Regions from separate parts of the Agrobacterium vacciniicorymbosi genome, predicted to be linked through region 3. Evidence: predicted binding sites of a transcription regulator. Region 3 holds the regulator's gene; each other region holds the start of a gene.

Region 1 (3,261 bases), on a different contig from region 3:
TCGGAAAACTCCAGGCCCAACACGCCGATCTTGCCGTACATTTCATCGAAAGTAAGGGGCGATGTCGCTGCAAGGCTTTCCCGTGCGCAAAGCGTGAAGGCGGAAAGTGTCGCAAGCTTGAGCGACTGCCGACGCGTCAACAGGGGGGTAAGTTTCGCCATGACGATCTCCTTTTTGCGAGCGGTCCGGTTGTTCAAACGAAGACGATCCGGCTCGCCTGTGCAAGCCGGATCGTATTTCTTTTACAAAGATTACTGCGTCTGCTTTGCGCCAAGCGCGAAGGTGTCTGCCAGCACGCGATAAACGTCGCTCTGTTCCATGTAACCCTTGAAGCCTTCCGAGCCGGGGCCGGTGGACTGAAGAACGATATCGTCAACAGCGTGAACGCCGCTGTCGCCATCCTTTGGAATATTACCCTGCACGAAGACCGCGCCGGGAACATTCTTGTAGGCTTCGTTGGCGATATATTCCTTCTTCTCGTTCTGGATTGCCGGAACGAAAGGACCATCCATCTTCGGGCGGAATGTTTCGTAATGGTCAGGACCATTATTGGCATTCAGGAACAGGCGGCGGCTGACGTCGATCCGGTCAGGATAACCATCGCCGTCCTTGTCTTCGTAGTTCGGGAAGCCGGCTTCGGCATAGGTGCCGACCTTGGCGCGCATTTCGTCGCCCGGCTTTTCGTCATCGACGGTGCCGATGATGGAAACGCCATGAGCGTGGTCGCCGGTCACGACGATCAGCGTGTCGGGGTTCTTGGCAGCGAATTCACGAGCAACGCCAATGGCCTTGTCGAATTCGATGGTTTCGACAACAGCGCGATCCCAATCCAGCGGGTGAGACATCTTGTCGATGTTTGCTGCTTCGACCATCAGGAAGAAACCGTCCTGGTTCTTGGACAGTTCACCGAGAGCTGCCTTGGTCATATCGACCAGACCGGGCTGGTTCGGGAACTTGTCGACGGTGCCCTTCTTGAGGAAGTTGCGGTCGAGAAGCGTGTCCATGTTGCCGGTGTGGAACAGGCCGAGAAGCTTGCCGGTGTTGGAACCTTCAGCCTTTTCAAGCTCGTTCTTGTCGGTTGCCAGCGTGTAGCCTGCATCCTGGAACAGCTTGATATAGTCCTTGTCGTCCTTGCGCTTGGAACCGGGAACGTCCTTGCCGAGGAAATAGGCAGAGCCACCGCCCAGAACGACGTCAGGCTTGACGTCGAACATCATGCCGGTGATTTCAGCCTTGTCGCCACGCTTGCGGGTGTGGGAAACGATGGCCGCAGGCGTCGCATCCTGCAATTCGGATGTCGTTACGATGCCGATGGACTTCTTCGTCTGGCGGCGCAGGGCCTCACCGATGGTCTCGACCTTCGGGTCATCAAGGCTTGCAGGCGTGCGGTCGCCGTAAACGCCGAGAGCGTTCACAGGAGCCTTGTGGCCGGTCATGTAGGCCGACATGGTGTTGGCGCTATCGGTGGCGATGGCTTCGGTGGACGATGTGCCGATGAAGGCCATGCGGTCCATTTCGTCCATGTTCAGACGACCGTTCGCCTTACCTTCGGTCATGCCCTTGGACATGATGCGGGCAGCGGTGCGGTGCGCAACAGAGAGGCCGTCACCTAGGAGGAAAATGATGTTCTTGGCCTTTGGCGTTTCGCCGGTGCCATAAACAACCCAGTTGACGCTCTTGGTTTCGGAACCGGCGGAAACTTCGACCTTGTAGTCGCCAGCCTTGGCAATCTTAAGGCCACGCAGGGTGACGGCAGAACCGAGAACCTTGTCTTCCTTGCCCTTTTCTTCGGCGGTGAAGGTGACGTCGGCGCCGAAGACGGTCTTGTAGTCCTGGCCGTTGACGGTGATCTTCACGTCTTCAGGCTTTACGACATTCTTGAACTCGACTTTGAAGTCAAAAGGAGAACCGCTGAGAATCGTTGCACGATCAAGCGGATAGACGGTTGCGGCCTGTGCAGCACCGGCAAGCACGGTGGTCGCGACGAATGCGGCGATAAGTTTGCGCATGATAACCTCTAAGGAGTTATGTTTTATAGAAAAGCACCCCGCCTATAGGGACCGCGCATGACAGTGAAATGACGATCCGCGCGAATCTGAGGGGTGCCGCACAACCCGGCTGTTTTTATTTCTGCCGTGTCGAAAGGCGCTCAGGGTGCCTCATCTGTTTTATGCAAGCTTTATTTCTTCATTTTTTGGTGCAATCGACGCATTGATCCGCCTTGCAGCGGGAAAAATCGCTCCTTATATACCCCCCAGACAGCAGCAAGAATGCTGCACAAACCGGAAGACCATCCAAGTCAAGGAGTTGTCAGTGGAATGCCTCCCGGGGTTCCGACAACTCGCTTCAAGGAGAGAAGAGAATGGCAAAAGTAATCGGTATCGACCTTGGCACGACCAATTCCTGCGTCGCAGTGATGGACGGCAAGGACACAAAGGTAATTGAAAACGCGGAAGGTGCACGTACGACCCCTTCCATGGTCGCCTTCAGTGACGATGGTGAGCGTCTGGTCGGCCAGCCTGCAAAACGTCAGGCCGTCACCAACCCAACCAACACCCTGTTTGCGGTCAAGCGCCTGATCGGTCGCCGCTACGAAGACCCGACTGTCGAAAAGGACAAGGGCCTCGTACCGTTCGAGATCGTCAAGGGCGACAATGGCGACGCATGGGTAGAAGCACAGGGCAAGGGTTATTCCCCTTCGCAGATTTCTGCGATGATCCTTCAGAAGATGAAGGAAACTGCCGAATCCTACCTCGGCGAAAAGGTCGAAAAGGCCGTCATCACCGTTCCTGCCTACTTCAACGACGCACAGCGCCAGGCCACCAAGGATGCTGGCCGCATTGCCGGTCTTGAAGTTCTGCGCATCATCAACGAGCCGACGGCTGCTGCCCTGGCTTATGGCCTCGACAAGAAGGAAGGCAAGACGATTGCCGTGTACGACTTGGGCGGCGGTACCTTCGATATTTCCGTTCTGGAAATCGGCGACGGCGTTTTCGAAGTTAAGTCCACCAATGGCGATACCTTCCTTGGCGGTGAAGACTTCGACATGCGTCTGGTCGAATATCTGGCCGGTGAGTTCAAGAAGGATCAGGGCATTGACCTGAAGGGCGACAAGCTTGCGCTTCAGCGCCTGAAGGAAGCTGCCGAAAAGGCAAAGATCGAGCTTTCGTCTTCGCAGCAGACCGAAATCAACCTGCCCTTCATCACGGCAGATGCGACCGGTCCGAAGCACCTGACGCTGAAGCTGACCCGTTCCAAGTT
Region 2 (3,261 bases), on a different contig from region 3:
ACTATTTGAAAGCGGACCGTTGATGGAGACCGAATTGTTGGCGTAACGGTTCGGCTCATAGGGGCCGTGTCCCTGAAGGGTGACAGCGAAAAGAAAGAGCGGATTGTTCGCCGCATCCACCGCCTGCATGATTTCCGATGTCAGCGCTTCATCCGAAGCGAAGATGCCGCGCTTTTCCATGGGCGGCAACGTTTCTTCCGAACGGAATTCCTCAAAGCCGAAGGATTTGTAGACCTCGCGGCGGTTCCAGAACCAGTCCTGAAACGGGTGCATGGCCATGGCGGAATAGCCTTCACCCCGGAAGAAGGTGGCGAGCGAAGGTACGGGCTGGCGCACATATTGCTGATATGGAATGCTGCCATAGGGCAGGAAGGCGTTGGAAAAACCGGTCAGCGCCTCGAACTCCACATTGGCCGTCATGCCGCCGAATTCGGGTGAGAAGACGTGGCCGGATTGCCTGCTGCGGATGGTTGGCATCGGGTCTTGCGAGAACGAGACATTGGAAAGCCGCGTGGGGTCCCACAGCGATTCGCTCATGATCATGATGACATCAGGCCGCGTGCTGTGGTTGACGGCAAAAGCCGAGCCGTCCGAGGCGATATCCGCAATGGTGTTTTCGCCGTAACCTGCGGGTGCCGTGACATTCGCCATGGGAATGTTGAAGGCAAATGCCATGAGGAAGCCATTGTGGCGGTAATTTTCCTTCTGGTCCCACATCATGGGAATGATGTTGAGCCGGTCCCGCACCCAGGAATGGTGCGAATATTCCATCAGCGAACCAAGTCCCGCCAGCAGCGGCACAGCGAGCGTAAGCCGCCAGATGCGCGCCTTGAAAGGCATAACAGGGGTGTGGCTGCGAACGAAACGCCAAATCATCACACCGGCTGCCACAGCCAGCACAACGCCAACGGCAAGAGCGAGCGCGGTAAACGGCTGTGCTTTCAGCATCGCGGGCAAAAGCTGCAGGATCTGCCGTCCGAACAGCAGATCGGATGGGTAGAGCGGATCGGAAAGATAAAGCTGCTTCTGATGCGACATGAATGCCGTAACCAGCAGAAGCGGGGCGGCGATCAGCAACGACTGATAATGTCTGCCGAACACCGCATCGAGCGCCATGAGGCAAAGCACCACGGCGGCCAGCGTGGTAAAGCCGGGGCGAGCCGGAAACGCCAGGAACGTGCCGATATCATGCAGAGAACCGCGTGCAATCCATTCCATGCAAACAATCAAAAGCAGGGCTGCAAGCGTGAGATTGAGCAACGGATGAACGTCGCCTGCAACTCTGTCTGGGTTCCGCGTCAATGGCTTTGAAAGGACGAGCTTCATCCTTTCGGCAACCGTTGTTTTGGGCACCGAATTCCTCAATATTTCAACTCCGGCAGTCTGTGATGTACCCGTGAATCAGGCGTCATGAAAGTGTCATGTAACTGTCACATAAGCGGGGTGAATGCGACATGAACTCTGCAGAATCCACAAGTGTGCGGAATAACCTTTGCGTGAGGCGCATTGCACGCTGCGGATCGCCATTTTTTATGCCAGTTGAAAGGCTTGCGTTGCGCGGCGTGCAGAGCCACGGTAAATGAGAGTCATGAGCCAAGTACACACCAATCCCAATGTTTTGCGAATTGCCGTCGGGCAGTTCAATCCCACCGTCGGCGATGTCTCTGGCAACCTTGCCAAGGCGCGCGAAGCCCGCGCGGACGCCGCATCGCAAGGTGCGGATCTGCTGCTTCTCACAGAGCTTTTCATCTCCGGTTACCCGCCGGAAGACCTCGTCCTGAAGCCCTCATTCCTCAAATCCTGCCTCCTGGCGGTGGAAGAGCTGGCGGCGGAAACTGCGGATGGTGGTCCCGGTGTCATTATCGGCTTCCCACGTCAGGGCGAAACGGGGCGGCACAATTCTGTCGCGCTGCTGGATGGCGGCAAGATTGTTGCGCTGCGTGACAAGGTGGATCTGCCGAATTACGGCGAGTTCGATGAAAAACGTGTGTTTGCTGAAGGCTCGATTTCCGGCCCCTATAATTTTAGGGGTGTTCGCATCGGCATTCCCATCTGCGAGGAAATCTGGAACGACCTCGGCGTCTGCGAAACTTTGGCCGAAAGCGGTGCCGAAATTCTGCTGGTGCCGAATGGTTCTCCCTATTATCGCGGCAAGGTGGATGTGCGCCATCAGGTGGCCTTGCGACAGGTCATCGAAAGCGGACTGCCACTGATCTTCGCCAATCAGGTCGGCGGTCAGGACGAACTGGTGTTCGACGGCGCAAGCTTCGCCTTTAACACGGACAAGACACTTGCCTTTCAGATGAGCCAGTTCGAATCAACGCTTTCGGTCACGGATTGGAAGCGCACGGAAAAGGGCTGGCATTGCAGCGAAGGCCCGTTCTCGCAAATACCCGAAGGTGAGGAGGCGGATTACCGCGCCTGCATGCTGGGCTTCCGCGATTATGTCAACAAGAACGGTTTCAAGAGCGTGGTGCTCGGCCTTTCCGGCGGTATCGATTCGGCCATTTGCGCGGCCATTGCCGTGGATGCGCTGGGCGAGGAGCGGGTGCGCTGCATTATGCTGCCCTATCGCTATACCTCGGAAGACTCGTTCAAAGACGCCGCAGATTGCGCAAAGGCGCTGGGTTGCCGTTACGACATCGTCCCGATTGCCGAGCCCGTGGATGGCTTTTTGTCGTCACTGGCTGAAATGTTCGAAGGCACGGAAGAAGGCATCACCGAAGAGAACCTTCAAAGCCGTGCCCGTGGCACCATTCTCATGGCCATCTCCAACAAATTTGGCTCGATGGTGGTGACGACGGGCAACAAGTCGGAAATGTCTGTCGGCTACGCCACGCTCTATGGCGACATGAACGGCGGCTTCAATCCCATCAAGGACCTCTACAAAATGCAGGTCTACGCCATTTCAAAATGGCGCAACGGTCATGTGCCGCCAACGGCGCTTGGACCATCGGGCGAAGTCATACCCGCCAACATCATCTCCAAAGCGCCGTCCGCAGAACTGCGCCCCAACCAGACCGACCAGGATTCGCTGCCCCCGTACCCCAATCTGGACGATATTCTGGAATGCCTGGTGGAGCTGGAAATGTCGGTGGAAGAGATTGTCGCACGTGGCCACGATATCGCTACCGTGCACCGCATTGAGCATCTTCTCTATCTCGCCGAATACAAGCGCCGCCAATCCGCGCCGGGTGTGAAGATCACCAAGAAGAATTTCGGTCGTGACCGCCGTTATCCGATCACGAACCGCTTCAGGGA
Region 3 (3,261 bases):
TCGACAGCTGCCGCGTCACCGGCAAGATCACGCTCGATGAAGACGATATCTACGATCAGACCATCGACGTGGTGGAACTGCGCGCCCGTGTCGGCATGGTGTTCCAGAAGCCGAACCCTTTCCCGAAGACGATCTACGAAAACATCGCCTACGGCCCGCGCATCCATGGTTTGGCCCGCAACAAGGCGGACATGGATCAGATCGTCGAGTCGAGCCTTCAGAAGGCCGGTCTGTGGAACGAAGCCAAGGATCGTCTGCACGAATCCGGCACCGGCCTGTCCGGCGGTCAGCAGCAGCGTCTGTGCATCGCCCGCGCCATTGCGGTTTCGCCTGAAGTCATCCTGATGGACGAGCCCTGCTCGGCACTGGACCCGATTGCAACCGCCAAGGTCGAGGAACTGATCCACGAACTGCGCGCCAATTACACCATCGTCATCGTTACCCACTCCATGCAGCAGGCAGCCCGCGTGTCGCAGCGCACCGCCATGTTCCATCTGGGCCATCTGGTGGAAGAAAACGACACCGACAAGATGTTCACCAACCCGGACGACCAGCGCACGCAGGACTACATCATGGGTCGCTTCGGCTGATCTGACGCTGGTTCAAACCCTTCGCATGGCACCGCTTGAGCCCGGTCGGGCTTGCGGGCCAGTGCATCGAAACTGGAGACTTCGAACATGCCGACACATTCCCATATTATGTCCGCCTATGATGATGAACTGAAGTTCCTCACCCGCCGCATCGCCGAAATGGGTGGTCTGGCTGAACAGATGTGCGCCGATGCGGTGCGCGCTCTGGTCAACTCGGATGCAGCGCTGGCCCAGAAGGTCATCTCTGACGATACGATCCTCGATCATGCCGAGCGCGAGATCGGCGACAAGGCCATCGTGACCATCGCCAAGCGTCAGCCCATGGCGTCCGACCTGCGTGAAATCATCGGTTCGCTGCGCATCGCTGCCGATCTGGAGCGCGTCGGCGATCTTGGCAAAAATACTGCCAAGCGCGTCATCGCCGTTGCCGGCACTGGCGTTCCGCGCAAGCTGGCCCGTGGACTGGAGCACCTGTCGGAACTGGCGCTGGTGCAGCTGAAGGAAGTGCTGGACGTCTATTCCACGCGCTCCGCAGAAAAGGCACAGGCCATCCGCGAGCGCGACGAAGAGATCGACGCCATGTATACCTCGCTGTTCCGCGAGCTTTTGACCTACATGATGGAAGATCCGCGCAACATCACGACCTGCACGCATCTGCTGTTCTGCGCAAAGAACATCGAGCGCGTCGGCGACCATGCGACCAACATCGCGGAAACCATCTATTACATGGCCACCGGCAGCCAGCCGGAAGGTGAGCGTCCGAAGGACGATAGTTCCAACACGCTCGGTGCAGTAACCGAGTAAGTTTTACAGCATCGGCGCCCTTGGATCGGAAACGATGTTTGGAATGCCGGTGTGTAGATCAACAGGCCAGAGCGTCCGTGATGCGTCCAAATGAACGCATGGCGCTCTGGTAAGACTGGCGGAGTCCCAAGCCTATGGTGCCGAAAATCGCAGTTGTCGAAGATGAAGAGGCTTTGAGCGTTCTTCTTCGTTACAATCTGGAATCCGAAGGTTACGATGTCGACACCATTCCCCGTGGCGACGAGGCGGAAATCCGCCTGCAGGAGCGCACGCCGGATCTGCTGATCCTGGACTGGATGCTGCCGGGCGTTTCCGGCATCGAACTGTGCCGTCGCCTGAGAATGCGCCCCGAGACCGAGCGTCTGCCAATCATCATGTTGACGGCACGCGGTGAGGAAAGCGAGCGGGTGCGCGGACTGGCCACGGGTGCTGACGACTATGTGGTCAAGCCATTCTCCACCCCGGAACTGATGGCGCGCGTCAAAGCCATGCTGCGCCGCGCCCGCCCGGAGGTTCTGTCGTCTGTTCTGAAATGCGGTGATATCGAGCTGGATCGCGAAACGCACCGCGTCCACCGCAAGACCCGCGAAGTGCGCCTCGGGCCAACCGAATTCCGCCTTCTGGAGTTCCTGATGGTCTCGCCGGGCCGCGTCTTCTCCCGCTCGCAACTTCTCGACGGCGTCTGGGGTCACGATATCTATGTGGACGAACGCACCGTAGACGTCCATGTCGGCCGCCTGCGCAAGGCGCTCAACTTCTCCAACATGCAGGATGTAATCCGCACCGTTCGCGGCGCGGGTTATTCCATGGAAGCCTGACAGGCGCTCCACCACTGATATTTCGCACAACGCGCGCTATTGCCTCACCGGGTCAACAGCGCGCGTTTTGTATTTTTGCGCAGCTTAGGCAGGAATAGGTACGAGAAGGGGAGCCATCTCCAGCCGGTAACGAAGATATATTTTTGACTCCTTTGAACTGGTTTGCGCCAGAAGTTGCGGATGGAAAGGGGAAGCGGGGATATCCGCTTGCCGCGCAGTTTTCCTGAGTAAAAACAAAGGGCAGGTACATTTTCAAAATTGAAAATCCAGCACGGATTATTATATTTCTGAAGAGGCTGCTGCGTTGCAAGATAAACGCTCATTTCAATGATCTGAAATTTAAAGTTTGACTATCCGGCCATAACCCTCTATCACTGGTTTATCGATATTTTGCTTGCTGAGCTTTGGTTGCCGCGCGATTAGCACCGCGTTTTGAACTAACCCTTTCCTTCAAAAAAATCGCTATACTCGCACACAGGGCGTCAGTTCTGTGATCTATAACTTATGCTTTGAAAGGGTTCATTATGACCACAGGCACAGTAAAATGGTTTAACTCCACCAAGGGCTTCGGCTTCATTCAGCCAGACAACGGCGGCACAGACGCATTCGTACACATCTCCGCTGTAGAGCGTGCAGGTATGCGCGAAATCGTTGAAGGCCAGAAGCTGAGCTACGACCTTGAGCGCGACAACAAGTCGGGCAAAATGTCGGCCTGCAATCTCCAGGCTGCTTAATACGGACTCCGCTTTCCTTTGACCACGGATGTACTGGCACTGTCGAAAGCATGAGACCAAGCGAGGTCAGGCACGTTGCCTGGCCTTTTTTTGTGCCGCCCGGCGGTACAGGCTTCGGACACCGCGCCCATGGGCGCAAACGCTCCGGGCCACTCGATCCACCCCGCAGCGGCGTTTTTGGAAATCGATCCCGATTTCGGCTGATGCGACAGGAAGGAAATTCCATGTCTGAAACACACAGCAAATCTCGCCAGCAGGCGGAAATCGCATTCGGTGAAACGCAGTCGCAGTTCTTTGCACGCGGCCACGCTGTTG

The links. The regulator PhoB, encoded in region 3, activates phosphate uptake and scavenging genes when phosphate is short. The targets are predictions, from matches to a motif close to TGTCATNNANCTGTCAT.
Region 1: a site for PhoB is predicted at 2,067-2,083, ahead of ABUK73_RS16130 (alkaline phosphatase). Genes of this name have one in related genera too.
Region 2: a site for PhoB is predicted at 1,418-1,434, ahead of ABUK73_RS01330 (LTA synthase family protein). Genes of this name have one in related genera too.

The regions. Positions count from the first base shown of each region.
Region 1 is NZ_JBETMF010000010.1:42,063-45,323, reverse strand. Features, by position in the region: gene ABUK73_RS16135 (hypothetical protein) at 1-161, opposite strand, end outside; gene ABUK73_RS16130 (alkaline phosphatase) at 252-2,009, opposite strand; gene dnaK (molecular chaperone DnaK) at 2,363-3,261, shown strand, end outside.
Region 2 is NZ_JBETMF010000001.1:256,019-259,279, forward strand. Features, by position in the region: gene ABUK73_RS01330 (LTA synthase family protein) at 1-1,326, opposite strand, end outside; gene ABUK73_RS01335 (NAD+ synthase) at 1,589-3,261, shown strand, end outside.
Region 3 is NZ_JBETMF010000004.1:136,360-139,620, forward strand. Features, by position in the region: gene pstB (phosphate ABC transporter ATP-binding protein PstB) at 1-590, shown strand, start outside; gene phoU (phosphate signaling complex protein PhoU) at 678-1,394, shown strand; gene phoB (phosphate regulon transcriptional regulator PhoB) at 1,529-2,212, shown strand; gene ABUK73_RS08315 (hypothetical protein) at 2,257-2,535, opposite strand; gene ABUK73_RS08320 (cold-shock protein) at 2,737-2,946, shown strand; gene ABUK73_RS08325 (hypothetical protein) at 3,171-3,261, shown strand, end outside.